Regions from separate parts of the Streptomyces lancefieldiae genome, predicted to be linked through region 2. Evidence: riboswitches for the same ligand, from Rfam matches in the RefSeq annotation. Region 2 holds a riboswitch; each other region holds the start of a gene.

Region 1 (10,046 bases), on a different contig from region 2:
AGGGTGCCGCCCTCGGACTCGGGGGCCGGCCAGTAGGCGCAGGAGTAGACCATGGACGGGCCGAGGACGAGTTCGTAGAAGTTGTTGCCGACGTCGTAGTGGTGGCTGATGGCTCGTCGGTCGCTGCGCTTGGTGTGCAGGTGGCCGCGGACCCGGCGGACCTCCTCCGGCGGCGGGGCGGGCGGCAGCGGCGGTCCGGCGAGCTTGACCAGCCCGCGTACGGCGGCCCGGACCTCGGGGTCGCGCAGCGCCTCGACGAGGCCGCGGGCGTCCTCGCCGCGCTCCCAGATGAGTCCGGCGAGCAGGTCGAGGGCGGTGAAGAGGTCGCCGTCGATGTCGAGGTCCCCGGCCACCCAGGCGCGGGCCAGGCCGAGTTCGCCCGGCTTGAACAGCAGGCGGCGCAGGGCCCTGCGGTTGCGGACGACAAGGACGGGCGCGCCCGGCGGGCCCGCCTGCGAGCCGTCCCAGGCGCGGATACGCACCGGGAGGGGTGCTCCCAGCAACTGTTCGAAGAGGTTCTGCAGCCGCAGCGCGGCGTCAGCCATGGCGTACCTCCGTGACGAGCGATCCCGGAATGTCCAACACCACGTAAACACCTGGGAGCCCGCCGTACAGTCCCCGGCACGCGTTACGACTGAGCAAAATACCTGTACACACCATGAGTTCTGGTGCCCTGCCGGGCAACGCCTGCGGCGTGGTGCGGGGCGGTGCCGGAGGCGGTGCGCGGGGCTTGGCGCGGGCCGGCGGCCGAGGGCACGTGCGGGCCGTGAGGCACGGCGCGGGGCGCGACGCGTGGGGCGGGGGGGGTACACGGGGCGGGAGGCGCGCGGGGCAACGCGAAGGGGCCGCCCGCACCACGGATGGCGGGCGGCCCCTTCGGGCGACTACGGCTGGAGGCGACCGGAGGTCAGGAGGCCTTGGCCTTCTCCTCGGTCTTCGCCGGCGTCTCGCTCTTGTCGGCGGCCTTCGGCGCGGCGGCCGGCGCCGGCTTGGCGGCCTCGTAGAACTCCTCGCGCGGGGTCTCCATCGCGCCGAGGGAGACGACCTCGCGCTTGAGGAACATGCCGAGCGTCCAGTCCGCGAAGACGCGGATCTTGCGGTTCCAGGTCGGCATCGCGAGACCGTGGTAGCCGCGGTGCATGTACCAGGCGAGACGTCCCTTGAGCTTGATCTTCATCTTGCCCATGACGATCATCGCGACGCCCTTGTGCAGGCCGAGGCCCGCCACCGCGCCCTTGTTGGCGTGGCTGTACTCCTTCTGCGGGAAGCCCCGCATGCCGGAGACCACGTTGTCGCCGAGGACCTTGGCCTGGCGCAGCGCGTGCTGGGCGTTCGGCGGGCACCAGGCGTTCTCGTTACCCGCCTTGCGACCGACCAGGTCCGGGACCTGGGCGTTGTCGCCCGCGGCCCAGATGTAGTCGGTGCCCTTGACCTGGAGCGTCGGCTCGCAGTCGACGTGGCCGCGGGGGCCGAGGGGGAGGCCGAAGCGGGACAGCGCCGGGTTCGGCTTGACGCCGGCCGTCCACACGATCGTGTTGGAGTCGACCTCGAGGCCGTTCTTCAGCACCACGTGGCCGTCGACGCAGGAGTCCATGGAGGTGGACAGGTAGATCTCGACGCCCCGGCTCTCCAGGTGCTCCTTGCCGTACTGGCCGAGCTTGGGGCCGACCTCGGGGAGGATCTTGTCGGCGGCGTCGACGAGGACGAAGCGCATGTCCTCGCGGGAGACGTTCTTGTAGTACTTGGCCGCGTCGCGGGCCATGTCCTCGACCTCACCGATGGTCTCCGCGCCGGCGAAACCGCCGCCGATGAAGACGAAGGTGAGCGCCTTGCGGCGGATCTCCTCGTCGGTGGTGGAGTCGGCCTTGTCGAGCTGCTCCAGGACGTGGTTGCGCAGACCGATGGACTCCTCGATGCCCTTCATGCCGATGCCCTGCTCGGCGAGGCCGGGGATCGGGAAGGTGCGGGAGACCGCGCCCATGGCGATGACCAGGTAGTCGAACGGCAGCTCGTACGCCTCGCCCACCAGCGGGGCGATCGTGGCGACCTTGCGGTCCTGGTCGATGGTGGTGACCCGGCCGGTGAGGACCTCCGCCTTGGGAAGCACGCGCCGCAGGGGGACGACGACGTGCCGCGGGGAGATGCTGCCGGCGGCGGCTTCGGGGAGGAAGGGCTGGTAGGTCATGTACGACCGCGGGTCGACGACGGTGACGGTCGCCTCGCCGTAACGCATCTTCTTCTGGATGCGTCGAGCTGCGTACAGGCCTACGTACCCACCGCCTACTACGAGGATCCTGGGACGCTCCGTGGTGCTCATGCCATCGAGTATCCACCCGGTCCAGGGGGGTGGTTCGTGCGCCCCTTCACAAGCTCTTACGAGGCCTGTGCTACTATCCGCGACTCACGTGACGGAGGTCATGGTGAGAGAGGGAACCAGTCCACCTCACACCCCGTTGTCAATGCCGCGTGAGCTGCCCCTTGGCACCGCCGAGGGCGGTGGACCACTCCCCCCGAGCCCCTTCCGGACACCCTCTCGGGGCACCGTCCTGAACACGTTCAAAGGGCGGTTGAACCCCCAAAAGGGTCAACCGGCACCCTTTCGTCGTCCGTCAGGGCCCAATTCCTTGTGAAGAACTTCACGAAGTTTCCCGACAGGCTGTCACCGAGGGGCCCCCGCGGGCCCCCCGGCGCCGCTCAAACGTCGCCCGGCCTGCTCGGACCACGACCGCGGACGGCCTTACGCCACCGACCACGCGATGCCGTCGAGGATGTCGTGCTCGCTCACGACGACCTCCTCCGCACCCGTCCGCTCCATGATCGAGAGCAGCACGAGGGCCCCGGCGGCGATCACGTCGACGCGGCCGGGGTGCAGGGAGGGCACCGCCGCGCGCTCGGCGTGGGTGGAGCGCAGCAGCCACTCGGTGATCTCACGGACCCGGTCGCGGGAGATCCGCGAGTGGTGGATGGCCACCGAGTCGTACGCGGGCAGTTCCTGGGCGATCGCGGACACCGTCGTCACCGAGCCGGCCAGCCCCACCAGCGTGCGCGCCTCGCGCAGCGGCACGGTCCGCTCGGCCAGGTCGAGAGCCGCCGCTATGTCGGCCCGCATCGCCGCGACCTGCTCCGGCTCCGGCGGGTCGGTGACCGCGCCGTCGCGCACCAGGTGCCGCTCGGTCATCCGCACACAGCCGACGTCCACCGAGCGGGCCGCGCGCACATGGTCGTCGCCGACGACGAACTCCGTCGAGCCGCCGCCGATGTCCACGACCAGGTAGGGCTTGTCCAGATGGTCCCGGCCCGTCAGCTCCTTGGTGGCGCCGGTGAACGAGAACTCGGCCTCCTGGTCGCCGGAGATGACCTCCGGCTCCACGCCGAGGATGTCCACCACGCCGCGCACGAAGTCCTCCCGGTTCTCCGCGTCCCGGGAGGCGGACGTCGCCACGAAACGCAGCCGCTCGACGCCGTGCTCCTTGACGACCTCGGCGTACTCGCGGCAGGCGGCGAAGGTCCGCTCCAGTGCCTCGGGCGCCAGCCGTCCGGTGCGGTCGACGCCCTGGCCGAGCCGCACGATGGTCATCCGGCGGTCCAGGTCGGTCAGCTCACCGGTGGCCGGGTCGGCGTCGGCGACCAGGAGCCGGATGGAGTTCGTACCGCAGTCGATGGCGGCGACACGGGTCACTTGTCGTCCTCCTCGCCCTTGAGGTCCTTGACGTCCTTGACGTCCGGGAGGGACACGCACGGCCCCTTGCGCCACCACTCCGGCAGCATCGCGATCGCCTCGTCGCCCAGCGGGTTGACGCCCGGACCGGCCGCCAGCGAGTGGGCCACCAGAACGTGCAGGCACTTGACCCGGTCCGGCATGCCGCCCGCGCTCGGGAAGCCGGTCAGCTCCTCGATCTCGTCGCGGCGCCGGATGTAGTCCTCGTGCGCGGCCCGGTAGGCGGCGGCCAGCACCGGATCGGTGGCCAGCCGCTCGGTCATCTCCTTCATCACGCCGTTCGCCTCCAGCGTGCCGATCGCGGAGGCCGCCTTCGGGCACGTCAGGTAGTACAGCGTGGGGAAGGGCGTGCCGTCGGGCAGCCGCGGTGCCGTCTCCACGACGTCCGGCTGTCCGCAGGGGCAGCGGTGCGCGATGGCGCGCAGTCCGCGCGGGGGGCGCCCGAGCTGCTGCTGGAACGCCTCGACGTCCGCGTCGGTGGGCTCGGTGCGCTCGGTGGTCGGCGGGGGAGTCTGCATGGCTGTCTTCTGCTGGTCTTCCTGTTGAGTCACTGCCGGTGGGCGGCGTCGGCCTTGTCGACCGCCGCCCAGACGTTGCGGTACCAGGGGCGGTCGGCGGCGCCGACATCGGTGCGCGCCTGCTTGGCCGCGTCCGGGTCGACGACGACGAATCCCGTCTCCCCCGGCATCACATAGTGCAGCCGCAGCCGGATCTGCTGCTCGGCGAAGGCGTCGTCCTGCCAGCGCGCCTTGAGGCCGCGCAGGTCCTCGACCCGCTGCCGGGTCTCCTCCTGCTCCTGCCGGAGGTCGGCGATCTCGGCGCGCTGGGCCACGTACTGCCGTATCGGGTAGGCGAGCGCCACGACGAGCGAGCAGAGCACCATCGCCAGCAGCGCGGCCCGGCCGGTCAGCCGGGAGCGGCGGGCCTGGCGCTTGGTCTGCGAGCGGTAGACCCGGGCCGCGGTCTGCTCCCCGATGATCCGGATCCTGGTCGCGGTGGAGAAACGGTCCCGGCCGGTCACGGAGTCCCACCTCGCATGCCCACGCCGACCGCCCCACCGTCCGGCCGGGGGTCCAGGGGGTGTCCCCCGGGACAGCACAGCACCGCCATGTCCCCGCCTCCCGTTCGCCCTCATGCCTCGTCACGGCCGTCCTACACGCGTACGTCCCCGCACACGGTACGGGACCGAGTACGGGGACGTACGGACGACGCTGCCTACCGGCGTCAGCCCTTGAAGCGAGGGAACGCGCTGCGGCCGGCGTACACCGCCGCGTCGTCGAGGATCTCCTCGATGCGCAGCAGCTGGTTGTACTTGGCGACGCGCTCGGAGCGGGCCGGGGCACCGGTCTTGATCTGGCCGCAGTTGGTGGCGACGGCCAGGTCGGCGATGGTGACGTCCTCGGTCTCGCCGGAGCGGTGGGACATCATGCACTTGAAGCCGTTGCGCTGGGCCAGCTCGACGGCGTCCAGGGTCTCGGTCAGGGAACCGATCTGGTTGACCTTGACCAGCAGGGCGTTGGCGGCGCCCTCCTCGATGCCGCGGGCCAGGCGCTCCGGGTTGGTGACGAACAGGTCGTCGCCGACGAGCTGGACCTTGTCACCGAGCTTGTCGGTGATGGTCTTCCAGCCCTCCCAGTCGTCCTCGAACAGCGGGTCCTCGATGGAGACCAGCGGGTACGCGTCGACGAGCTCCGCGTAGTACTCGGTCATCTCGGCGGCCGAGCGCTCCTTGCCCTCGAAGGTGTAGGAGCCGTCCTTGTAGAACTCGGAGGCGGCGACGTCGAGCGCGAGGGCGATCTGCTCGCCGGGGGTGTAGCCGGCCTCCTTGATCGCCTCGAGGATCAGGTCGAGGGCCTCGCGGTTGGAGCCGAGGTTCGGGGCGAAGCCGCCCTCGTCACCGAGGCCGGTGGCCAGGCCCTTGCTCTTCAGGACCTTCTTCAGGGTGTGGTAGATCTCGGCGCCCCAGCGCAGGGCCTCGGAGAAGGACTCCGCGCCGATCGGGGCGATCATGAACTCCTGGATGTCCACGTTGGAGTCGGCGTGCGAGCCGCCGTTCAGGATGTTCATCATCGGCACCGGCAGCAGGTGCGCGTTCGGGCCGCCCAGGTAGCGGAAGAGCGGCAGGTCGCTGGCCTCGGAGGCGGCGTGGGCGACGGCGAGCGAGACGCCCAGGATGGCGTTGGCGCCCAGCGAGCCCTTGTTGTCGGTGGCGTCGAGGTCGAACATCGCCTGGTCGATCAGGCGCTGCTCGGTGGCGTCGTAGCCGACGAGCTCCGGGCCGATCTGCTCGATGACGGCCAGGACGGCCTTCTCGACACCCTTGCCCAGGTAACGGTTGGCATCGCCGTCACGGAGTTCGATGGCCTCGAAGGCGCCGGTGGAGGCACCGGACGGAACGGCGGCACGACCCGTGCTGCCGTCGTCGAGGCCGACCTCGACCTCGACCGTGGGGTTGCCTCGGGAGTCCAGGATTTCCCGGGCTACGACGACGTCGATGGACGGCACGAGCATCTCCTTCTTCAATGTGACGCTTCGGTGTGACGCGGGTCCGCCGAACCGCAACCGGTCCGCAGGACCGCAGCGGCTCTGCGGGACGAGCCTAACCGGCTCCGGGCGATCGGCCAGCCGGTCGCCCACCCGGTGGACAGAACCGAGAGTAAATTGTTTCCGAACGGAACAAAGACGTTCGCGTAAACAGGGGCGGAAACCGGGGACGGGTTCGGGGACGGAACAGCGGACGGAACCAGGAACGGAGCCCGGAACGGAACCGGGAACGGAATCGGGGCGTGAAAAACCCGTCCCGGTGCGTACGGGGGAACACGCACCGGGACGGGAGCAAGGGGGCCGCTGCCTACTTCAGGTGCAGCTGCTGGCCCGGGTAGATCAGGTCGGCGTCGTCGACGATGTCGTCGTTCAGCTTGAACAGCTTCGCCCAGCCGCCCTCGACGTCGTGCGCCTCGGCGATCGAGCTGAGGGTGTCGCCCTTGACGACCTTGTACTCGCCGTCGCCCTTCTCGACCTTCTTGCCGGTCGGGGTGGTGACGGTCTCCTTCTTGGCCGCCGGGCGTTCGGCGGAGCGGGAGGCCTTCTGCTCGGTGGAGCGGTCGGCGGTGGAGCCGCTGCTCTGGCTCTGCGTGCTCCCGGAGCTGCCGGAGCCCTGCGAGGAACCACTGTCCTGGCCCCCGCCGGAGGATCCGCCACCGGTGTACGCGGCGCCCGACAGGCCGGTGCCGCAGGACGGCCAGGCACCCTTGCCCTGGCCCGCGAGCACCTTCTCGCCGATCTCGATCTGCTGCGCCTTGGTCGCCTGGTCGGCGGTGGCGGCGTACTGCGTACCGCCGTAGGCGGCCCAGGTGGAGGCGGAGAACTGCAGACCGCCGTAGTAACCGTTGCCGGTGTTGATGGACCAGTTGCCGCCGGCCTCGCACTGGGCGACGGCGTCCCACTCGGACTCGGTGGCGGCGGAGGCGTTGCCGGCCGCCATCAGCGGGGCGGCGACGGCCGCGCCGGTGACACCGGCGACGGCGATGACACGGGTGGCCTTGGACGGACGACGGTGCTTGCCCTTGCCGGAAAACAGCATGGATCGATCCCCTCACCGACGCCTGCGAGGTGAGCTGTCGGGTTCGGGCCGGTTGAGTTGCCCGGCCGGGTTCCTCGCGGAACTCGGCTCCACCCCTAGCCGCTCCGGCTCAACTGCCCGGTACGGCACTTACCTTGGTTCCCCCGCTCCTGCCTGCGGCGCTTGACGCGACGACTGTTCCCGGACGGCCGCTGGCAGGATTCGGCGTTGCGGCAGCCGGGGCCCGCGGAGGCGAGCGGTCACGACCGTAGCCACGCGCTCCGCGGATTTTCAAAGACGATCACGGCTTCTGAGACCTATCTCTCACGAGATCCAAAACGGATATATGCCTCGAACCGTGACGCGAACTCCCCCTACTTTTCACCCGGTTCGCCCATGACCGTGAGCGTCTGACCGGGGAGGATGTGGTCCGGGTCGGCGCCGACGACCGTCTTGTTGACGGTGTAGAGCGAGTGCCACCCGCCGTCGAGGTCGAGGGAGTCGGCGATACCCCAAAGACTGTCGCCGGAACGGACGGTGTAGGAGCCGTCCACGACCTCTCGCGCGTCACCCTCGCCACCCTCGCCACCCTCGCCACGCGAGGCGTGCCGGCCCGAGGACTCGGCCGAACGGCCGTCCGCCGCGCCCTCGTCGGCGCTGCCGCCACGATGCCGGCCCGAACCGGAATCCTCGGTGTCGGTGAGAGCCGAAGAGCCGTCGCTCTGCCCCGCCTTGTCCGTTTCATCAGTCTTGGGCGTACCCCTGTGCGAGCCGCCGGGCTCCTGCGGGTCGGCGCTCGCCGTGGAGCCGGATTCAGTGGACGTGTCGGACTTGTTCGATTCGTCCCCTGTGGTCGACGGGGAGTCAGGAGCGGTCGAGGCGGAGGACGAAGGTGACGTGCCGGGAGTCGGCTCCGAGGCGTCGGTCGAACGGGAGGCCCCGGACGGACCGGAGGAACCGGACGAGCCGGAGGAACCAGAGGAACCAGAGGAACCGGAGGAGTCGGACGTGTCGGTCGGCTCAGGGGCGGTCGACGTCCCCGACCCCTGCGACGAGCCGTCACCCGTCGCGCCCGGACCGCTGCCCGCGGACGCCGAGTCGTTGCCCAGTCCCGCGAGCAGACCACAGGTCGGCCAGGCCGCGATGCCCTGGTCCGCGTGCAGCTTCTCGGCGATTCTTATCTGCTGGGCGCGACTGGCCTCGTCGGCACTCGGCGCGTACTTCAGGCCGCCGTACCGCTCCCACACCTCCTGGGAGAGCTGCAGGCCGCCGTAGTACCCGTTGCCGCTGTTCTGGCTCCAGGCGCCGCCGGTCTCGCACTCGGCGACCCGGTCCCAGTTGACCCCGTCGGCCGCGTGGGCGCCGGTGGCGCCGAGGAGGGGGATCGCGATGGCGGAGCCGGTCACTCCGGCGGCGACGACCAGGGCGGGGGCCTGGCGGGGGCGGCGGTGACGACCGTTCCCGGAGAGCATGCGACGACCTTTCACGAGACGACGGGGGCCCGCGCGGTGAACGATGCTCCACACACCACGCTGATCCGTGAACGTATAGGCAGATGATCGCTTGTCACAAGTTCATGCCGCACAGATCACGTGAAGATCACAGAGTTGAGCGCGTGTCACTTTTGCGTCGGCGGCGTGACGTTGTCGGCCGGTGACGTGACCGGTGTGAAGGAAACGGGCAAGGTGCGCAGTCCGCGCATGATGAGCCCGCCGCGCCAACGCAGCTCGGCCGGGTCCGCGGCGAGGCGCAGATCCGGGAGGCGGGTCAGGAGCGTGGCGAGCGCCGTCTGTCCCTCCAGCCGGGCGAGCGGGGCGCCGAGGCAGTAGTGGATGCCGTGGCCGTATCCGAGGTGCTGGCTGTCCCGGCGGGCGAGGTCCAGGGTGTCCGGGTCCGTGAACCGCTCCGGGTCCCGGTCGGCGGCGGCCAGGACGACGAGGACGGGGTCACCGGCCGCGATGTCCTGCCCGCCGATGGCGAGCGGCCGGGTGGCGAAGCGCCAGGTGGCCAGTTCCACCGGTCCGTCGTAACGCAGGAGTTCCTCGACCCCGGTCTCCAGCAGGTCGCGCTCGCCGGCGGCGAGGGACTCCTGCAGGCGGGTCCGCTGCTCGGGGTGGGTGAGCAGGGCGTACGTGCCGTTGCCCACCAGGTTGACCGTGGTCTCGAACCCTGCGAACAGCAGGATGAAGGCCATGGCCGCGGCCTCGTTCTCGGTGAGGTGCTCGCCGTGGTCGGAGGCGCGGATGAGGCCGGAGATGAGGTCCTCGCCGGGGCCCGGCTCGGGCGGCAGCGCCGCGCGCTTGCGGTGGATGAGGTCGGCGAGATAGCCCCGCATCTTCTTCACCGACCGCGCGACACCGCCCCGCGGCCCGCCACCGTGCCGGATCATCATCCCCGCCCAGTCCCGGAAGTCGTCCTGGTCCTCGCGGGGGACGCCGAGCAGGTCGCAGATGGCGTAGATGGGCAACGGGAAGGCGAACTCGTGGATCAGGTCGGCGGACCCCGTGCCGGCGAACCGGTCGATGAGGTCGTCGGCGAGCTCCTGCACCCGGGGCGCGAACTCGGCGACCCGGCGGGGCGTGAACGCCTTGCTGACCAGCCGCCGCAGCCGGGTGTGGTCCGGCGGGTCGATGTTCAGCAGGTGGGTCATCAGCTCGGCCTTCCGCTCCCCCGGAATGCCGGTCTTGCCCTTGGCGTGCGCGGGCTCGTCGTGGTGCGCCGGATTCTTGGACAGCCGCGGGTCGGCCAGGGCCTGCTTGGCGTCGG
Region 2 (10,046 bases):
TTCCATGAACGGGTTGCGCGGCGCCGTCGACCTGGCGCGCAGCTCGCGCCAGTGCTGCCGTTCCCCCTCGCCCAGCTCCTGTGGCCTGAGCACGCGTACACGTCCGCCGTTCAACCCGACCCCCCGATCAAGTCCCCCCTGGACAACAGGAAGGTACCCCCGGGGCCGCCCCGCAGGGTAGGTAGCGGCAGATGTTGTTGCCAATCGGTGCACAGGCCTTTAACCGGCTGTAGCCGATGATGTGACAGGTTTCGGACACGTTCGGGCTGTCCTCGCGCCGTCCTCGCGCCTTGTCGTACGTAGTCGTGCGTCCTCGTTCGGATGCGATCGCCGGTGAGTCGGACAGGTGCGGCGTCCGTATTCTCTGATCATGGACCGCACCGCGTATTCACTCGTCGCCACCGACCTCGACGGCACGCTGCTCCGCGGCGACGACACCGTCTCCGACCGGTCGCTGGCCGCGCTGGCGCGGGTGGGTGAGGCCGGTGCGCGGCATCTGGTGGTGACCGGGCGGCCGGCGCCCAGGGTGCGGGCCCTGCTCGACCGCCTCGGCTGCACGGGGCTCGCGGTGTGCGGACAGGGCGCGCAGGTGTACGACGCCGGCGCGCACCGGATGCTGTGGTCGGTCACCCTGGACCGGGAGCTGGCCGAGACCGCGCTCGGCAAGATCGAGGCGGAGGTGGGGCAGGTGTACGCCGCGGCCGACCAGGACGGCGTCGACGGCCTGACGCTCATCGAGCCGGGGTACCTGATGCCCCACCCGACGCTGCCGGCGGTGCGGGTCGAGCGGCGCGACGAGCTGTGGAGCGCGCCGATCAGCAAGGTGCTGCTGCGCCATCCCGATCTGTCCGACGACGAGTTGGCGGCGACGGCCCGCACGGTGGTCGGTTCCCTCGCGACGGTCACGATGTCGGGGCCGGGGACGGTGGAACTCCAGCCGTGCGGCATCACCAAGGCGACCGGTCTGGCGCTGGCCGCCGAGCACCTGGGCCTGTCCCGGCGCCGGACCATCGCCTTCGGGGACATGCCCAACGACATCCCCATGTTCCACTGGGCGGCCCACGGCGTCGCCATGGCCGGCGCCCACCCGGAACTCAAGGCGGTGGCCGACGAGGTCACCTTGACGAACGAGGACGACGGCGTGGCCGTCGTCCTCGAGCGTGTCTTCGCGATGTCCTAGTGCGGCTCAGTAGGCGCCGAAGACGTTGTCCATCGAGCCGTAACGGTCGGCCGCGTAGTTGCAGGCCGCGGTGATGTTGGCGACCGGGTCGTACGGGTCCCAGGAGGTGCCCTCCACGTGGTACGCCCGGAAGGTCGGGTCGATCACCTGGAGCAGGCCCTTGGACGGGGTGCCGTTGACGGCGTTGATGTCCCAGTTGTTGATGGCGAGCGGGTTGCCGGACGACTCCCGCATGATGTTGCGGTGGATGCCCTCGTACGACCCGGGGATGCCGTGCTGCGCCATGATGTCGAGCGACTCCCGGATCCAGCCGTCGAGGTTGTTCGGGTACGTCGTCGTCGCCGTGGTGGCGGTCGTGGCGGCGGCCGGGGTGGCCGCGGACGCGCCGGTGGCGCCGATGAGCGGCAGGGCGAGTACGGCGGCGCCGGTGCCGGCCAGGGCGAGCTTGCGGGCGAGGCGGGTGGTCCGGGCGTGACGGTTCTGACCGTTGGCAGACATGTTGAGTCCCTCTCCTTACGCCTGCGAGGTGAGCTGTCGGGTTCGGGCGGGGAGGTGCCCGGCCGCGCCCTGTCGGGCACGGCTTCACCCCGAGCCGCTCCGGTGGTGACCGGCGCGGCGACTTACCTGGGTCCCCCGCTCCTGCCTGCGAGTGTGTTGGTGGATGACTGTGCGTCCGGCGGTGGCAGGATTCGGCGTCCGCCCGACTGGCCGGGAACGTATGCGAGAGCACATGTCCGAAACAAGTGCAGGAATCACCCAACGTGCCTGTTGACCTTGTTCTGGGGCGTTTGGGGTGCTTGATCCTTTGCGGTTGCCAAGCCTCAACTGGCTTACGGGGCAAAGGGGAGACACGGTTCGCGGCGGGGTCGGCGACGGGTGGGGCGACGTGAGCCAACTCACGGGACCCGAGAAGAGTGGCAAATCGGGCATTAGGCCCAACTGGGCGTCAACCGGCTGCCGGTGGTGAGGGCGTCGGCAGCCGGCCGGCGGTCCGGCCCGGCCGACCGCTCCTCGTGTCTCGTGTCGCGCCCCTGCGGGTGTTCCCGCATGCTGTGCGGGCATCCGTTCGAGAGGGGGAGGGGGGTGTGTGTGCCGAGTGGGTGACGCTCCCGGAGTGCGGACCCCGGGGAGCGGTGATGGGATCTTCGGTGGCGGCTTCCGGCCACCGTGCCCCGTATCGAGACCCTCGAGTGATGTCGATCAATATCTGCTCATATCAGCTGATCAAAAACATAGCGCGCATGATCCGATACCGACCGGCCTGTAACGGTGGGCGCTAGCGGTGATCGAAACGTGACCGGATACGCTGGCTCGAGTGGTGGCAGCGACCTATCGACAAGCCAGGTAATCGCCAGTAGACACCAGCAGACAGGAGACCCCTCGTGACCGTCGTCGGGCCGTTCGGGCTGAGCGTGCGGGACCAGGCTCTGGAAGCCGATGTCCAGGCCGGATTGGTGGCTGTCGAGGAAGGGTTGCTTGAGGCAACCAAAAGCGAGGTTCCCTTCATCACCGAGGCCGCCCAGCACCTGGTACGTGCCGGAGGCAAGCGGTTCCGGCCACTGCTGGTGATGCTCGCGTCCCAGTTCGGCGACCCCTACGCCCCCGGGATCGTGCCCTCGGCCGTGGTCGTGGAGCTGACCCACCTCGCCACGCTGTACCACGACGACGTGATGGACGAGGCCGCCGTGCGGCGCGGGGTGCCCAGCGCGAACACCCGCTGGGGCAACTCGGTCGCGGTCCTCACCGGCGACTTCCTCTTCGCCCGCGCCTCCCAGATCCTCGCCGACCTCGGGCCCGAGGCGGTCCGGGTGCAGGCCCTCGCGTTCGAGCGGCTGGTCACCGGCCAGATCCTGGAGACGGCGGGCCCGCAGGACGGGCGCGACCCGGTCGACCACTACCTGGACGTGCTGGGCGGCAAGACGGGGTCGCTGGTGGCGGTCTCCTGCCGGTTCGGCGCGATGATGTCCGGCGCCGACGAGACGGTCGTGGACGTGCTGACCCAGTACGGCGAGCGCCTCGGCGTCGCCTTCCAGCTCGCGGACGACGTCCTGGACATCGCCTCCGACTCCCGCGAGTCGGGGAAGACACCCGGAACCGACCTGCGCGAGGGCATCCCGACCCTCCCGGTGCTGCGGCTGCGCGAGCGGGCGGCCCGGCTGGGGCTCGCCGAGGACATCGCCCTGTGCGAGCTGCTGGACTCCGACCTCAGTGACGACGCGCGGCACGCGGAGGCGCTGCGGCTGCTGCGCGCCCACCCCGCGCTGGAGCAGGCGCGGCGGGACACCGTGCGGTACGCCAAGGACGCCCGTGCGGCGCTGGCCCCGCTCAGGGAGTGCGAGGCCAAGGCCGCGCTGGTGGAGCTGTGCGACGCCGTGGTGCACCGGGCCGGCTGAGCGCCCGGCCGCCCGTGACCCGCGTCACGGGTTCCCCGTGCGAGCGCGTTTCCGGTGCCGTCCGGCGTGTCCACCGCCCTGTGCCGACCGGCGTGTCCCGCCGCCGGTGCGGCCGGCATGGCCCACTGCCCGGTGTGGATCGGCGCGTGTCCCACTGCCCGGTGCGGCGGGCGTATCCCGCTACCCGGTGCGGCCGGCGTGTCCGGCCGCCTGGTGGACGGCGTATTCCGCCGCCCGGTACCGGACGGTGTACCCCACCCCTACGGGCCGGGGGAGTCGCCGCCCCTTCGTGTCATCCCGCAGGAGTACACGGAGTTGAGCCCGGGGTCTGACGATTCCGCTCGGTCGATTTGGTCAGATGGTCACCACGGAACACACCAATCCTCACCGATTCGGGTGAGAATGGCGGCTCACGGGTGAACGAGTGCGAGGTCGCGAGACAGCCGCCGCCGACGACGGAGGTAGGGCACAGATGGCATCGATCGATTCCGACGACAACACGACCGCCGGAGCGGGCGAGGGCCTGCGGTCCGGACGGCGCAGGGCCGCGCGGTACGCCGTCCCGGTCGCGGTGATGGGAGTGGCGGCCGCGACGATCGGACTCGTCCCCGCGCTCGCCGACTCGGGGGACCCCGACCTGCCGAAGGTCACGGCGGAGCAGCTCATCGAGAAGATCGCCACGTCGGACGTCCAGCAGCTGTCCGGCACGGTCAAGATCAGCACGGACCTGGGCCTGCCGGACCTCGGCGGCCTGGAGAGCGGCCTGATGTCCGGAATGTCTGGCGGTCCGAGCTCGGACGGGGACAAGGACGGCTCGGCCGCCGACCCGTCGGCCAAGCTCACCGAGCTGGTGACCGGCACGCACACGCTGCGGGTCGCCGCCGACGGCCCCGACCGGCAGAAGCTGTCGCTGCTGGAGAACGCCGCCGAGTACAGCCTGATCCACGACGGCAAGGACGTCTGGGGCTACGACAGCAAGTCCAACGAGGTCTACCACTCCACCGCGTCCGGCAGCGCGGAGCAGCCGGAGAAGAAGGTGCCGGCCACCCCGAAGGACCTCACCGACCAGGCGCTCAAGGCGGTCGACGACACCACGTCCGTCACGGTCGACGGCACCGCGCAGGTGGCCGGCCGGGACGCGTACCGACTGGTCGTCAAGCCCAAGCAGGACGGTTCCACGGTCGGCGCGATCACCGTGGCGGTGGACGCCGAGACCGGCATGCCGCTGAAGTTCACGCTGACCCCGTCGAGCGGTGGTGCAGCCGTCCTCGACGCGGGCTTCACGCAGGTCAGCTTCGCGAAGCCGGCCGCGTCGACGTTCGACTTCACCCCGCCCAAGGGTGCGAAGGTCACCGAGGCCGACGAGGCCGACGAGGCGGCCAAGGCGCCGGAGCACGGGCGGGTGGCCGAGGGCGACCTCGCCGGGGAGATGGACGGCCTCGAGGTCATCGGCGAGGGCTGGAACGCGATAGCCACCTTCGACACCGGCGGTCAGGGCCTGCCCACCGCCTCGGCGGGCGGTGACCTCGGCGGCTTCCTCGGCTCGTTCGGCGACCAGGTCAAGGGCGACTTCGGCTCGGGCACGGTCTTCAAGACCCGCCTGGTCAACGCCCTGATCACCGACGACGGCAAGGTCTACGCCGGTGCGGTCACCAAGGACGCACTGGTGAAGGCGGCCGACGCCGCGCAGTAGACGGGGTCCGTCCCGTACGACGACGAGGAGAGGGAGCCGATGGCCGAACCGTCCGCCACGGAGCCGGAGCGCCCGGACCAGGGGAGCGCGGAGCACGCCGTCATCGCCACCCGCGGGCTCACCAAGCGCTACCGCGGCGGACAGCTCGCCGTCGACGGTCTGGACCTGACCGTCCCGGCGGGCAGCGTCTTCGGCTTCCTCGGCCCCAACGGCTCCGGCAAGACGACCACCATCCGCATGCTGATGGGCCTGATCGAGCCGACCTCGGGGACCGCGCGTGTGCTGGGCCGGCCCGTGCCGAGCGCCGCCCGCGCCGTACTGCCCCAGGTCGGCGCCCTCATCGAGGGACCGGCCCTGTACGGCTTCCTCTCCGGCCGCGACAACCTCCTGCGCTACGACGCCGCCGACCCGACCGCGGACCCGCGCACCCGGCGCGAGCGCGTCGCGGCGGCGCTGGAGCGAGTGGGCCTCGCGGCCGCCGCCGGCAAGAAGGCGAAGGCGTACTCGCTCGGCATGAAGCAGCGGCTCGGCCTCGCCGCGGCGCTGCTCCAGCCGCGCCGCCTGCTCGTCCTGGACGAGCCCACCAACGGACTCGACCCCCAGGGCATGCGTGAGATCCGCGCGCTCGTGCGCGAACTGGCCTCCGACGGCACCACCGTCTTCCTCTCCTCCCACCTGCTGGACGAGATCGAGCAGGTCTGCACGCACGCCGCGGTGATGGCGCGGGGACGGCTGATCACGCAGGGCGCGGTCGCCGACCTGGCGGCCGGGGCGCGGGGGCGGCTGGTGGTGACCACGCCGGACACGGGGGAGGCGGCCCGGGTGCTGAAGGAGCAGGGGGCCGGGGACGTCGTCGTCGCCGAGGACCGGGTGACGGCGGAGCCACCCGACCGTGACCTCGCCGACCTGAACGCCGCCCTGGTCGCGGCCCACGTGCGGGTCCGCGGCTTCGGAGTGGAACGGGCCTCCCTGGAGGACGCGTTCGTGGCGCTGACCGGGGAGGGTTTCGATGTCGCGGGCTGAGGCGTCGCGGGCGGAGTCGTCGCAGGCGTCGCGGGTGGATGCGTCGCGGGTGGAGGCTTCGGGGGCCGAAGCGCAGAGGGCGGCGGTGCGCGTCCCGAGTCCGTTGTGGTCCTTCGGGCTGCTCCGCAGCGAGCTGCTGATCACCTTCCGGCGCTGGCGTACTCTCGCCCTGCTGGGCGTGCTGGCCGCGGTGCCGGTCCTGGTCGGAATCGCCGTGAAGATCGAGACGAGCGACGGGTCGTCCTTCGGAGGCGGAGGAGGGGGCGGCGGAGGCGGCGAGGGGCCCGCCTTCATCTCGCAGATCAGCAACAACGGCCTGTTCCTGGTCTTCACCGCGCTCGCCGCGACCCTGCCGTTCTTCCTGCCGATGGCGGTCGGTGTCATCGCGGGCGACGCGATCGCCGGCGAGTCGAGCGCGGGCACCCTCCGCTACCTCCTGGTCGCCCCGGCCGGCCGCACCCGGCTGCTGCTCACCAAGTACGCGACGGTGATCGCCTTCTGCCTCGCCGCCACCCTGGTCGTCGCGGTCTCGGCGCTCGCGGTCGGGGCATTGCTCTTCCCGGTCGGCGACCTGGTCACCATCTCCGGCACCCGGATCACCTACGCCGAGGGCCTGGGGCGGGCGCTGCTGATCGCCCTGGTCGTCGCCGCCTCCCTCGTCGGTGTCGCGGCTCTCGGCCTGTTCGTCTCGACCCTGACCGGCAGCGGCATCGCGGCGATGGCGACCGCGGTCGGGCTGCTGATCACCGTCCAGATCCTCGACCAGATCCCGCAGCTCGACGCGCTCCAGCCCTACTTCTTCTCCCACTACTGGCTGTCCTTCGCCGACCTGATGCGCGAACCGGTCTACTGGGACGACCTGGTGAAGAACCTCGGCCTCCAGGGCCTCTACGCGGCGGTGTTCGGCTCGGCCGCCTGGGCGCGGTTCACGGCGAAGGACATCACGGCGTAGACATCACGGCGTAGGACATCACGGCGTAGGCGCGGCGGCGCCCGTCCGCTCGTAGGGGAAGCGGGCGAGCGGCGCCTCCTCGGCGAAGAAGGTCTTGGCGCGCTTCAGTGCCTCGGTGTCCTTCAGGACGTCACCGGGCCTGCTGCCGTTGCCGAGCAGCACGCCGCCGAAGCGCATGCCCATGTAGGCCGCCGAGTTGTTCAGACTGCCGATCAGGGGGTCGGCGACCTCCTGCTCCTCGTGCGCGAGCGCGGTGACGCCCCACAGGGTGCGGCCGGACAGGGTCGCCTTGAACTCCAGGCCGGGGGTGCGCAGCCAGCCGGACCAGTGGTCGAGGTAGCGCTTGACCGGGGCGGACAGCGAGTACCAGTACAGCGGCGAGGCGATCACGAGGTCGGTCGCGGCGAGCGTGGCGCCGAGGAGCAGGCCCGCGTTGCCCTCCGCGGGTCGCCTGTGGTCGCTGTCGTGCCGCAGGTCCTCGAACTCGGGCAGGGGGTGCTCGGCCAGGTCGATCCACCGCTGTTCGACGTCCGCGGGCAGTTGTTCGGCGGCGCGGCGGGCGAGCAGCTCGGTGTTGCCGTCGGGGCGGCTGCTGCCCAGCAGGAAGAGGAAACGGCGGGTCATGAGGTCCCCCGGAATCATCGGCGTGCGCGAATACCAGCACGTGCAGTATATGCATGTGCATGAAAGTTCGCATGTGTGGCCGCCGACCCGCGCTCTTCCTGTGTCACGCCCCTCGTGCGCACGCCCCGCCGACACGGGCGTGACCTCCTGGAACGAGCCTGTGACACCCCGGTGACGCGGGAATCGCGGGTGAGCGGAGACACTCGACTGCAGGTGTATGACAGGCATGACAGGCATGACAGGCTCTGGACGGTGCGGAAACCGACAACGCCGCCGGAAGCCGCCGATGAGTGGGGGAACGATGTCTCGTCTCGGCCGCGACAAGCAGCGGGACCATGAGCGTGCCGAGCGCTCGTCCGCCCCCGCGGCGACGCCGATCGACGTCCGCGTGCCGGGGGGCGGTTCCGGCGCGCGCAGCGCTTCGGTCGACGGTTCGCCGGTCGTCGCGGCTCCCGGCGAGGAGATCCAGAACGCCGTCCTGAACCGCCTCCACCGGCTCGCCCTCGCCGCCGGCCACCCGGTCCTCGCCACGATCCACGACGAGCGCCTCGGTTACGCCGTCCCGCTCCGGGTCGACCCGGACGGCTCAAGCCACCTCGCCGCGGAGCCGGTGCCGACGGCTCCCGAGGAGGACGACGCCGTACGGCGGGACCGCCCCACGTCCGTCCTGCGGCCGATGGAGCCGACGCGGGACAGTGCTCCGACGTTCCGCCCGGCGCCCGAGCCGCAGCGGGCGTCGGCCGGCGAGTCGGTGCCGACGTTCACGCTGCGGGCGCTGTCGGAACCGGCCGAAGGTGCGGCGCCGGGTACGGTGGCGCCGCCGACGGGGGTGTTCGGGCCGCCGCCACGGATGGACGGGGTCCCCGCGACCGATCCGTCCGAGGGCGCGGGGACACCTACCCGGCCTACGTCGGCAGCCGGGGCTGGGACGCCCGCCTGGGCCGAGTCGCCCGCCTGGGGTGGGCCCACCGGGTACGGGCCCACCGGGTACGGGCCCACCGGGTACGGGCCGGACGCCCGGTCCGGGTCGGCAACCGGTGTGGGGTCGGCAACCGGCGTTGGGCCGGTCACCGGGCCCGAGTGGCCCGCCGCGTTCGGGTCGCCCATGGGTTCTGGGGCAGCCACGGGGGCTGAGCCGGCTTCCGGTGCCCGGGCGGACGCCGGTGCCCGGCCGACGTCCGGGCCTGGGTCACCCACTGGACCCGGGTCGCCCACCGGGTCCGATCCGGTTCGTGCCCTCACGCCGGCTTCTGTATCCGAGCCGGTCCCCGCCCCCGAGTCGGCCCCCGCCCCCGAGCCGTTCCGTTCCTCGAAGCCGGTCGTCGACCGCGACCCCGACCCCAAGCCCACCCCCGCCCGTGGCTTCGACGCCGTGGCCGAGGCGGTGCTCGGGGACGAACCGCTCACCGCTCCCGGCGACGCCACCACCCCCGCGATCCTCGCGGGGCCGACGGCCCGTATCAACGAGGCCGTCAAGGAGGGGCGTACGGAGGAGGCGGCGCGGTTGGCGGAGCAGACGGTGCTGGAGGCCTCACACACGCTGGGTCCGGAGCACCCGGAGGTACTCCGGCTCCGCGAACTGACGGCCTACATCGCCTACTTGTCGGGGGACCCGGACCGCGCCTTCCACCTCTCCCTGGACCTGGCCCGGATCCACCGCAGCACGGGCGACGCGGAGGCCGCGTACGGCAACGTCCAGAGCGCGGCCACCGCCTGGCGCGCCGTACGCGACCCGTCACGGGGCCTCGAGCTGGGGCACGACCTGGTCGGCCTGTGGGGCGAACTGGCCGCCGAGGAAGGACCGGCAGCGGAGGACGTCGAGCAACTGGAGTCCGCCCGCTCCCGCATGAACCGTCTCACCGAGCGCGTCCGCGCCCGGACCGACTGAGCGGGCAGCCCCGGGCGGGACTAGGCGGCGGGCCTACTCCGACAGTTCCCACATCGCGTAAGCGATGGCGTCGCTGTTGCGGTTCAGCGCCGTGTCGTTGATGTTGGCGGTCGTGTCGCAGGACGAGTGGTAGCAGCGGTCGAACGGCTGGCCCACGGTGCCGCCCCACTTGGCCGCCTGGGCGGACGTCTTGCGATAGTCCGCGCCGCTGAAGAGACCGCCCACGGGAACGCCGGCGTTCTTGAAGGGCGCGTGGTCGGAGCGGCCGTCGCCCTCGGTCTCGATCTCCGTGG
Region 3 (10,046 bases), on a different contig from region 2:
ACCTCGGTGACGATCGCCTCGATCAACTCCTCCTTGCCGCTGAAGTAGCGGTAGACGGCGCCCGCCGACAGGTCGACCTCCTTCAGGACGTCCTGCATCGACGTGGCGTGGAAGCCGTTGCGGGCGAAGCAGCGCGCGGCGCCGTCGAGGATCTGCCGACGGCGGGCGTCGAGGTGTGCCTGGGATACGCGGGCCATGGAGCCAACCTAAAACGAACATTCCTTCTTGACAAGGAACCCGGATCGCCGCACGGTGGAGCGGGAAGTAAAACGAACGAATCTTCTTTTTACAAGGAGCGCCCATGTCGTCCCCGTCGCACGGCCGCCGCATGGCCGCCATCGTCGTCCTGGTCCCCGTGATGGTGGCGCTGGCCCTCTGGGCCTTCGCCTGGCCCGCCGCCCGCACGGCACCCCGCGATCTGCCGCTCGGTGTGGCGGGGCCGACGGCCGCGGTCGCGCAGATGGAGCAGCGACTCACCCAGAAGGAGGGCGCCTTCGAGATCCACCGCTACGCCGACGAGGCCGCCGCCCGCGACGCGCTCCAGGAGCGGACGGTGTACGGCGCGGTGGTCGTGACCGACGGGGGCCCGAAACTGCTCACGGCGTCCGCGGCCGGCCCCGCCGTGGCCCAACTGCTGCAGCAGGCGGTGAGCGCACAGGCGTCCGCCACCGGGGCCTCCGTCCAGGTCGTCGACGTGGTGCCCGCCCCCGAGGCGGACCCGCGCGGCGCCGCCGTGAGCGCGAGCGTGCTGCCGCTCGCGCTGGCCGGAGTCGCGGCCGGTGCGACGGTGACCCTGCTGGGGCTGCGCGGCCTGCGCGCGGTGGGCACACTGGTCGGCGCCGCCGCACTGACCGGCCTGGTGGCGACGGCGATCACGCACAGCTGGCTCGGGGTGGTCACCGGCGACTGGTGGGCCGTGGCCGGGGTCCTCGGGCTGTCGACGCTGGCCGTGGCCGCGGGCCCGGCCGGGCTCGGGGCGCTGCTCGGGCGGCCGGGTATCGGCCTGGGCGCGTTGCTGGTGGTGCTGCTGGGCAACGCGTTCTCGGGAGTGGCCTCCGCCCCGGAGATGCTGCCCCGGCCGGCCGGGGCGATCGGCCAGTGGCTGCCGCCGGGGGCGGGCGGTTCACTGCTGCGCTCGGTCTCCTTCTTCGACGGCGCCGCGGCCACGGGACCCGTGTTCACGCTGACGTGGTGGGTCGTACTGGGTCTGGGTGCGGTCCTGCTCGGCGGCACACTGCGCCGGCGCGCGCACAGCGAGGCGCCCGTCTCCGACCGGGCCCCGGCGCCGGCCCGGTCGGTCTGAGGGCCGCGCCCGGGGTGACCAGGGTGTGCTGCTGCCCGGCGCAGGCCGGTCCCTCCGCCGCGGGGCCGCCGGCGGCGGGCACCCCGGGCCGGCGCGCCGTACTGCCGGGGCGTCCGGGTGACGCCCAGTCAACCTCCGTTCACCGGCCCGAAGGAGGGGAAGGCAAGTGATCCGGCCCTCCACGCCGACGCGTTCGCCCACATCCGCGCCCGCCTGGAGCGGATCCCCGTACGGCACACGGGCCGCACTCCCGAGCGGGTGAACACCGACATCGAGCGGGCAGCGAACCTGGACGCGCACCAGGCCCCGGAGCACGGCCCGGTGGACCGGACGGCGCCCGGCCGCAGGGCCACGCTCCCGACGTCCGGCGTTGAGGTGAGCCGCCGACGCTGCCACCGGAACCGCCGCCGCTGCCCGCCCCGACCCGCGCGGAGGCCGACCTGATCGACCTGTACCTGGGCTTCGGGTGCTCGAGCGGGGAACGGCGGACCGCGCGTCAGGCTTCCGCCGTTTCCGGCGGTTCAGGCGGCAGGGGCCCGAAACGGACCAAACGGCGTACCCCCTTTCGGCGTAGGAACACCCCCGATTTCCGACCGGCCGAAGTTGCGCACCGTGTCCTCCCGGTCAGCGGAACAAGTCGTTGCGCCGCAGGTCCCCGGTTCGTCGACGCACTCGGCGGTGGCTCGAACCCGGATGCGCCCACCCGAACGGATGAACGGCGAGTAACAACACAAAGTGCACGTCCCGTTGGGAATTTCCCACCGGAGGAGACAAGATCCGTGACTGACGACAAGCCCCCGCCGCAGCGGCGGGGCGGTCCGGGCGGACGCCGAGTCCTGCCGCCGCCCGGACGACCGGTCGACAGGAGTGGATCGGCAGGAGTGGAGGACCCGAGCACGACGGGCCGCCGGAACGGTGATCTCCGCGAGAGGCGCCGGGCCGAGCAGCCCTTGGGGTGAAGCCGCACTCGTGCGGCCGGGCAACTTCGCCAGCCCGAATCCGACAGGTCACCCTTCACAGGCGGCTGACGAAGGGTTGCGCATGTCCACGCTCAATCGTGTCCCGTCCCTGATGGCCCGCGCGGGCACGGCCTCAGCTCTCACCCTCGCCGCCATGGGCGGATCCGTCGTGGTCCCCGGTGCCGCCTCCGAAGCAGCGGCGGCGACCCATGCGACCAAGGCCCTCAAGATCGCGGCCTCCAAGAAAGGTTCCCCGTACATGTGGGGTGCCACCGGTCCACGCAGGTTCGACTGCTCGGGCCTGACGCTGTACTCGTTCAAGAAGGCCGGCAAGAAGCTGCCGCGCACCGCGGCCCAGCAGTACAACAAGACGCGTCATGTCTCCGCCAAGAATCGCAAGTCCGGGGACCTGGTGTTCTTCCACTCGGGCAGCAGCGTCTACCACGTCGGCATCTACGCCGGGAAGGGCAGGATCTGGCACGCCCCGAAGACCGGGGCCGTGGTACGCCTGGAGAAGATCTGGACCAGCAGCGTCTGGTACGGCCGGGTCAAGTAGCGGGCCCGGGCAGGTGACGGTGCCCTGACCCGTCGTCACCTGCCCGTGTGCCGCCGAGGCGCCTCACGGCTGAGGCTCCTGGCCGCCCACGACCTGTCCCGCGGCCGTGACCGGTTCGGGGGTCACCGGTCCGCCCAGGGGTGTCCAGGGCAGTTCGATGGAGACGGTCTTGCCGCCCTCACGCGTGGGCCGGACTCTCAGCTTGCCGCCGCACTCCGCGGTCAGCCAGCGGATGATCACCATGCCCCGGCCGTTGTCCTGCTGGACGGCGGCGGGCAGGCGCTTGGGGAAGCGGGGATGGCTGTCGGTGACGCCGATGCGCAGCCGTGACCGACGGTCGAGCCCGAGGTCCACCGTGAAGGTGGGGGACTGTCCGAGCGTGTGCTGGACCGCGTTGGTCGCAAGCTCGGAGACGATGAGCCGGACGGTGTCGGACACCTCGGTGTCCGCCGGCAGGCCCCACTCCGCCAGCGTGCCGACCACATAGGTGCGCGCGGCGGCCACCGAGGCGGGATCGCTCGGCAGAGTGACGGATGCTTCCAGATGGTCTGCCATGGAGACGTCGTCCCTTTCCCCCGGGACCGCGGTCCGACACGGAGCGGATGGTTCGAGTACGGTCCCGGACTGGTGCTTCGCCGCCAGACTGCCACCCCAGGGCGGTGAAGGACGGCGATCCCCCAAGATATGCATATATCTGTCGCTCGAAGCGGTGAACTCTGCGACGGCAGAGCGTATTCGGGCGGACCATAGGGAGTAAGGGAGTGGCCCATGCAGCACGGTCCCGTGGTGCGTCGCCGGAAGCTGGGCGCCGAACTGCGCGCCCTGCGCACGTCGGCGGGGATCACCAGCGGTGAGGCGGCCCGACTGGTGGGCTGGCACCAGTCGAAAGTCAGCCGGATCGAGACCGGGACCAGCGGCGCGAAACCGGCCGATGTGCGGTTACTGCTGGACGCCTTCGGGGTGGACGACGCCCAGTTGCGCGAGTTACTGGTGATGCTGGCAGGCTCCGACGACACGGGCGGCCGCAACCACTGGTGGCACGCCTATCGAGGGGTGCTGCCGCCGACGTACCGGGACTTCATCAGCCTGGAGTCCCAGGCGAGCGCGATGCGCACGCTGGAGACCACGGTGGTCCCCGGCCTGCTGCAGACGCCGGAGTACGCCCGCGCGGTGACCCGCGCCGCGGTGGACGGGTTGCCCGAGAAGCGGCTGGACACGCTGGTGGAGGTCCGGCTCGCCCGGCAGGACGTGCTGCGGGCGCAGCGGCCCCTGGAACTGAGCGCGGTCCTGGACGAGGCGGTACTGCGCCGGGAGGTGGGCGGGCCCGGGGTGATGTCCCGTCAGCTGGCGCGCCTGGTCGAGGCCGCGTCTCTCCCCCATGTCCGGCTCCAGGTACTGCCGTTCGCCGCCGGGGCGCACATCGGTGTCACCGGCCCTTTCGTAATCTTCTCTTTTTCGCGCACTTCTGATCTGGACGTGGTTGTTCTCGACCACTTGACGAGTAGCCTGCATCTCGAACGGAAAGAAGACCTGGAGGCCTACACCGAGGCCTTCGATGCCCTTTTGACCCATGCCCTTTCGCCCGAGGACTCGTTGGACTTCATCGCCGCGACCGCGGCAGGCGCGTAAGGAGGCACCATGTCAGGCACCAATTCAGGCTCCGTGTCGGAACTTCCCCGGACCATCCGGGCCAGTACCGAACTGCCCGGGGTGCGGTGGCTGCGCAGCAGCTACAGCACCGGAGCGAACAACTGTGTGGAGGCGGCCCGCCCGTCGGCCGGCCCCTGGGCCGGACTGCTCGCCGTGCGCGACTCCAAGGACCCGGCCGGACCCGCGCTGCTCTTCTCCCCCGAGAGCTGGGCGTCGTTCACGGCCGGGATCCACGGCCGCTGACGCCGACGGGGCATCGGGCGGCGCACGGCCGTGTCACGCCGACTCATGGTCGCGTTTCGCCGATCACCCGTACAGCGCGTTCGATCTGATCCCCGGAGAGGTCCGCACGAGCGGTCAGCCTGAGCCGTGAGATGCCGTCGGGCACGGAAGGAGGACGGAAACAGCCCACGGACAGGCCGGCCGCCCGGCAGTCGGCCGCCCAGCGTACGGCCCCCTCCGGGGAGGGGGCGCGCACCGCGACGACCGCGGCGTGCGGACGTACCGCTTCCAGCCCCAGGGCGGTCAGGCGGGCGTACAGGTCGGCCGCCACCTCCCGGGCCCGCGCCGCCCGCTGCGGCTCGCGGCGCAGCAGGGTGAGCGCCGCCAGGGCCGAGCCCGCCGCCGCGGGGGCGAGGCCGGTGTCGAAGATGAACGTCCGGGCCGCGTTGACCAGGTGGTCGACGACCCGGGCGGGGCCGAGCACGGCGCCGCCCTGACTGCCGAGCGACTTGGACAGGGTGACCGTGGCGACGACGTCGTCGGCGCCCGCGAGCCCCGCCGCGTGCGGGGCGCCCCGGCCGCCCTCGCCGAGCACGCCGAGGCCGTGGGCGTCGTCGACGACCAGTCCGGCGCCGTGCTCCCGGCAGGCGGCGGCGAGCGCGGCCAGCGGCGCCGCGTCGCCGTCGACCGAGAAGACCGTGTCGGAGACGGCGACGGCTGGGCCGTCGTGCGTCGCCAGTGCCTTGCGCACCGCCTCCGGGTCGGCGTGCGCCACGACCTGGGTCGTGCCGCGGGCCAGCCGGCAGCCGTCGATCAGCGAGGCGTGGTTGCCCGCGTCGGAGACGACGAGGGTGCCGTGCGGCGCCAGCGCGGTGACCGCGGCGAGGTTGGCCGCGTATCCGGAGGAGAAGACGAGTGCCGCCTCGAAACCGCAGAAGGCGGCCAGTTCCCGTTCGAGCGCGGCGTGCAGCTCGGTGGTGCCGGTCACCAGCCGGGAGCCGGTCGCGCCGGCCCCCCAGGTCCGCGCGGCCCGGACCGCCCCCTCGGCGACCTCCGGGTGCCGGGCCAGCCCGAGGTAGTCGTTGCTCGCCAGGTCAAGCAGCGGCGAGTCGGCCGGACGGGGGCGCAGCGTCCGCACGAGCCCGGCCCGGCGGCGCAGTTCCGCCTGCTCGTCGATCCAGCCGAACGCCATGGGCGGTCCTCTCGTTTTGTAGGCAGTGGACAGACACTAGCGGCACCGTCGGCCGCCCGATGTGTGGCAATACCCACACGGTGATCCGCCAGGGTTGTGCGAAGCCTCCTTGGCCCCGGGCGGCCCCTTAGGACAGGATCAGCTCTCATGGACCTGCTGAACACGCTGGTGGACAAGGGGCTTCGGCGCGAGTCGCCGACCCGCGAGGAGGCTCTCGCCGTCCTCGCCACTTCCGACGACGACGTGCTCGATGTGGTGGCCGCGGCAGGCAAGGTGCGCCGTCACTGGTTCGGCCGACGGGTGAAGCTCAACTACCTCGTCAACCTGAAGTCGGGCCTGTGTCCCGAGGACTGCTCCTACTGCTCGCAGCGGCTCGGCTCCAAGGCCGAGATCCTCAAGTACACGTGGCTCAAGCCCGACCAGGCCTCCGAGGCCGCCGCGGCGGGCGTGTCCGGGGGCGCCAAGCGGGTGTGTCTGGTGGCCAGCGGACGCGGTCCGACCGACCGGGACGTGGACCGGGTCTCGGACACCATCAGGGCCATCAAGGAGCAGAACGAGTCCGTCGAGGTGTGCGCCTGCCTGGGGCTGCTGTCCGACGGGCAGGCGGAGCGGCTGCGCGAGGCGGGCGCCGACGCCTACAACCACAACCTCAACACGTCCGAGTCGACGTACGGCGACATCACGACCACCCATACGTACGCCGACCGCGTGGACACGGTGCGCAAGGCGCACGCGGCCGGGCTGTCCGCCTGCTCGGGGCTGATCGCGGGCATGGGCGAGAGCGACGAGGACCTGGTCGACGTGGTCTTCTCGCTGCGCGAGCTGGATCCGGATTCGGTGCCGGTCAACTTCCTGATCCCGTTCGAGGGCACGCCGCTGGCCAAGGAGTGGAACCTCACCCCGCAGCGGTGCCTGCGCATCCTGGCGATGACGCGGTTCGTCTGCCCGGACGTAGAGGTGCGGATCGCCGGCGGGCGCGAGGTGCACCTGCGCTCGATGCAGCCGTTGGCCCTGCACCTGGCCAACTCCATCTTCCTCGGCGACTACCTCACCAGTGAGGGCCAGGCGGGCCGGGCCGACCTGGAGATGATCGCGGACGCCGGGTTCGAGGTGGAGGGCACCGGCCAGGTGACCCTGCCGGAGCACCGGGCGGCGGCCCAGGGCGGGGGTTGCGGGTCGCACGAGGGGGGCGGCTGCGGGTCGCACGAGGGGGGCGGCTGCGGGTCGCACGAGGGCGGCGGGGTCTGCGGGACCGCTCCGGCCGCCGGGGACTGCGGTTCGGCCGCCGGGGTCTGCGGTTCAAAACCGGCCGCGGGGGGCCGCGACGCCGCCCCGGCCGCGGGGCCTGCGGTGGCCGGCGAACCCCGTACCGACCTGGTCGCCGTACGCCGCCGCGGTGCCGGCACGGACCTCGCGCCCAATGCCTGAGCCCGCGCTGACGGTGGAGGAGCTGCTGGCACTCGACCGGCGGCACGTCTGGCATCCGTACGGCCCGATGCCCGGCCGGCAGGATCCGCTCGTCGTGGAGTCGGCGAGCGGGGTGCGGCTGAGACCGGCCGACGGCTCGGGGGAACTCGTCGACGGGATGTCGTCCTGGTGGTCGGCGATCCACGGCTACAACCACCCGGTGCTGAACGAGGCCGCGCGTGAGCAACTGGAGCGGATGAGCCACGTGATGTTCGGCGGGCTCACCCACGAGCCCGCCGTACGGCTGGCGAAGCTCCTTGTCGACATGTCGCCGGAGGGTCTGGAACACGTGTTCCTCGCCGACTCCGGGTCGGTGTCGGTGGAGGTCGCCGTCAAGATGTGCCTGCAGTACTGGCGCTCGCTGGGCCGCCCCGGCAAGCGGCGCCTGCTGACCTGGCGCGGCGGCTACCACGGCGACACCTGGCAGCCCATGTCGGTGTGCGATCCCGAGGGCGGGATGCACGAGCTGTGGAGCGGGGTGCTGCCCCGCCAGTTGTTCGCCGACGCACCGCCGACGGAGTACGCACAGGCGTACGCCGATCACCTGGGCGCGCTGATCGAACGCCACGCGGACGAACTGGCCGCGGTGATCGTCGAGCCGGTGGTGCAGGGCGCGGGCGGGATGCGGTTCCACTCCCCCGCGTATCTGCGGGTGCTGCGTCAGGCGTGCGACGCGCACGACGTCCTGCTGGTGTTCGACGAGATCGCGACCGGCTTCGGGCGTACGGGCGCGCTGTTCGCGGCGGAGCACGCGGCGGTGACGCCGGACGTGATGTGCGTGGGCAAGGCGCTGACCGGCGGTTACCTGACGATGGCGGCGACGCTGTGCACCTCGCGGGTGGCCGACGGCATCTCGCGGGGCGAGGTGCCGGTGCTCGCGCACGGGCCGACGTTCATGGGCAATCCGCTGGCGGCGGCCGTGGCCTGCGCCTCGATCGGGCTGCTGCTCGGCCAGGACTGGCTCGCGGAGGTCAAGCGGATCGAGGCGGGCCTGCGGGAAGGGCTCGCGCCCGCCGCCGAACTGCCGGGCGTGCGCGACGTACGGGTGCTGGGCGCGATCGGCGTGGTGCAGCTCGACCACGCCGTCGACATGCGGGCGGCGACGGAGGCGGCGGTGCGCGAGGGCGTGTGGCTGCGACCGTTCCGCGACCTGGTCTACACCATGCCGCCGTACGTCACGGGCGACGCGGACGTCGCGCGGATCGCCCGCGCGGTGTGCGCGGCGGCACGGGAGGGATGACATGCCGGTACTGGTGATCACGGGCACGGGCACGGAGGTCGGCAAGACGGTGGTGACCGCCGCCGTCGCCGCGACGGCGCTGGCGGCCGGCCGGTCGGTGGCCGTGCTGAAGGCCGCGCAGACGGGCGTGGGGCCGGGCGAGCCCGGGGACGCCCAGGAGGCCGCGCGCCTCGCGGGCGCCGTGACGGCGGCCGAAGTGGCTCGCTTCCCGGAACCGTTGGCGCCGGGTACGGCAGCGCGTCGGGCCGGCAGGGCACCGGTGCACCCGGAGGAGGTGGCGGAGAGCGCGGACAAGCTGGCCACCGAGCACGACCTGGTGCTGGTCGAGGGCGCGGGCGGACTGCTCGTACGCTTCGACGCGGCCGGCGGGACACTCGCGGACGTCGCCGGGCTCCTGGGCGCGCCCGTGCTGCTGGTGGTGTCGGCGGGGCTGGGCACGCTGAACACGACGGAGCTGACGGCGCGTGAACTGCGCTCCCGTGGGCTGGAGCTGCCGGGCGTCGTGATCGGCAGCTGGCCGGCGAACCCGGACCTCGCCTCGCGCTGCAACATCGCGGACCTCCCCGACGTGGCCGGGGCGCCCCTGCTGGGCGCCCTGCCCGCCGGGGCGGGGTCCCTGGCACCGGCGGCCTTCCGGACGACGGCACCGCACTGGCTGGCACCCCGGCTGGAGGGCACCTGGGACGCGGACGCGTTCCGGGTGCGCGAGGCACCCTGACCGGACGAGAACGGCACGGCGCGCGCCACCGGCCCGGGCAGCACCCCCGGCGCGCGCCCCCTCAGCAGGGCCGCCGCCGCGCGGGGCGTCCGGGCGTGACCGGGGATGACGCCCAGAGACGTGCCCTGCCCACCGGCACCGGGCACGACGTGGGCCCCGCCCGGCACCCGGACCGGAGGACGCGCGGGGCGCCCTGATCCGACGAGAACGGCACGGCGCGGACGATCCGGACGGAGCACGCGGCGCTCGCCCCGTACACGGCCCTCAGCAGGGCCGTGACCTCGCGGGGCGTCCGGGCGTGACCAGGGGTGGCGTCGGCGCGGGCGGCGGGCGACGGGGTGGGGGCGGGCCGAAGGGGGCCGGTGGTCGGAGCGTGCGGGATGTCCGTACGGGGGACAATCGCGCTAAGGCACCGCCTCGTGAAGGAGGCCCCATGGCGTTGCGATCCTCCCGTTCCCGCGGGGTGCCGCGGGACGCCGTGCACCATCCGCTGTTCGCCCGCTACTACGCCAGGGCCAGCGTGAGCGCCGAGACCCGGCTGGGCATGGCGCGCATGCGTGAACGACTGCTCGCCGGGCTGTCCGGACGGGTGATCGAGATCGGTGCCGGCAACGGCCTGAACTTCGCCCACTACCCCGGCACCGTCTCGGAGGTCGTCGCCATCGAACCGGAGCGCGGGCTGCGGAAGTTGGCCGTGGAGGCGGCACTGCGCGCGCGGCTGCCGGTCGACGTGGCGCCG

Evidence for each region. A riboswitch is a leader RNA that binds a small molecule or an ion and turns the genes downstream of it on or off. The one in region 2 is predicted to bind cyclic di-AMP.
Region 1: linked by a shared signal. The riboswitch ahead of RM812_RS06870 (transglycosylase family protein) and the one ahead of RM812_RS28770 (transglycosylase SLT domain-containing protein) in region 2 are both predicted to bind cyclic di-AMP.
Region 3: linked by a shared signal. The riboswitch ahead of RM812_RS11945 (C40 family peptidase) and the one ahead of RM812_RS28770 (transglycosylase SLT domain-containing protein) in region 2 are both predicted to bind cyclic di-AMP.

The regions. Positions count from the first base shown of each region.
Region 1 covers NZ_JAVRFH010000005.1:91,357-101,402, forward strand. Annotated here, with positions in the region: gene RM812_RS06840 (cyclopropane-fatty-acyl-phospholipid synthase family protein) at 1-545, opposite strand, end outside; gene RM812_RS06845 (NAD(P)/FAD-dependent oxidoreductase) at 908-2,317, opposite strand; gene RM812_RS06850 (Ppx/GppA phosphatase family protein) at 2,738-3,679, opposite strand; gene RM812_RS06855 (DUF501 domain-containing protein) at 3,676-4,236, opposite strand; gene RM812_RS06860 (FtsB family cell division protein) at 4,266-4,739, opposite strand; gene eno (phosphopyruvate hydratase) at 4,943-6,223, opposite strand; gene RM812_RS06870 (transglycosylase family protein) at 6,570-7,301, opposite strand; cyclic di-AMP (ydaO/yuaA leader) riboswitch at 7,306-7,472, opposite strand; gene RM812_RS06875 (transglycosylase family protein) at 7,655-8,752, opposite strand; gene RM812_RS06880 (cytochrome P450 family protein) at 8,899-10,046, opposite strand, start outside.
Region 2 covers NZ_JAVRFH010000037.1:4,380-14,425, reverse strand. Annotated here, with positions in the region: gene RM812_RS28780 (GNAT family N-acetyltransferase) at 1-93, opposite strand, end outside; gene RM812_RS28775 (HAD family hydrolase) at 371-1,180, shown strand; gene RM812_RS28770 (transglycosylase SLT domain-containing protein) at 1,187-1,678, opposite strand; cyclic di-AMP (ydaO/yuaA leader) riboswitch at 1,683-1,850, opposite strand; gene RM812_RS28765 (polyprenyl synthetase family protein) at 2,563-3,573, shown strand; gene RM812_RS28760 (LolA family protein) at 4,046-5,266, shown strand; gene RM812_RS28755 (ABC transporter ATP-binding protein) at 5,306-6,289, shown strand; gene RM812_RS28750 (ABC transporter permease) at 6,276-7,241, shown strand; gene RM812_RS28745 (flavodoxin family protein) at 7,260-7,865, opposite strand; gene RM812_RS28740 (tetratricopeptide repeat protein) at 8,167-9,753, shown strand; gene RM812_RS28735 (M28 family metallopeptidase) at 9,787-10,046, opposite strand, start outside.
Region 3 covers NZ_JAVRFH010000009.1:167,824-177,869, forward strand. Annotated here, with positions in the region: gene RM812_RS11930 (TetR/AcrR family transcriptional regulator) at 1-197, opposite strand, end outside; gene RM812_RS11935 (ABC transporter permease) at 302-1,303, shown strand; gene RM812_RS11940 (ATP-dependent Clp protease proteolytic subunit) at 1,421-1,747, shown strand; cyclic di-AMP (ydaO/yuaA leader) riboswitch at 2,199-2,341, shown strand; gene RM812_RS11945 (C40 family peptidase) at 2,345-2,818, shown strand; gene RM812_RS11950 (ATP-binding protein) at 2,882-3,373, opposite strand; gene RM812_RS11955 (helix-turn-helix domain-containing protein) at 3,587-4,447, shown strand; gene RM812_RS11960 (DUF397 domain-containing protein) at 4,481-4,711, shown strand; gene RM812_RS11965 (8-amino-7-oxononanoate synthase) at 4,755-5,882, opposite strand; gene bioB (biotin synthase BioB) at 6,030-7,310, shown strand; gene RM812_RS11975 (adenosylmethionine--8-amino-7-oxononanoate transaminase) at 7,303-8,589, shown strand; gene bioD (dethiobiotin synthase) at 8,591-9,307, shown strand; gene RM812_RS11985 (class I SAM-dependent methyltransferase) at 9,741-10,046, shown strand, end outside.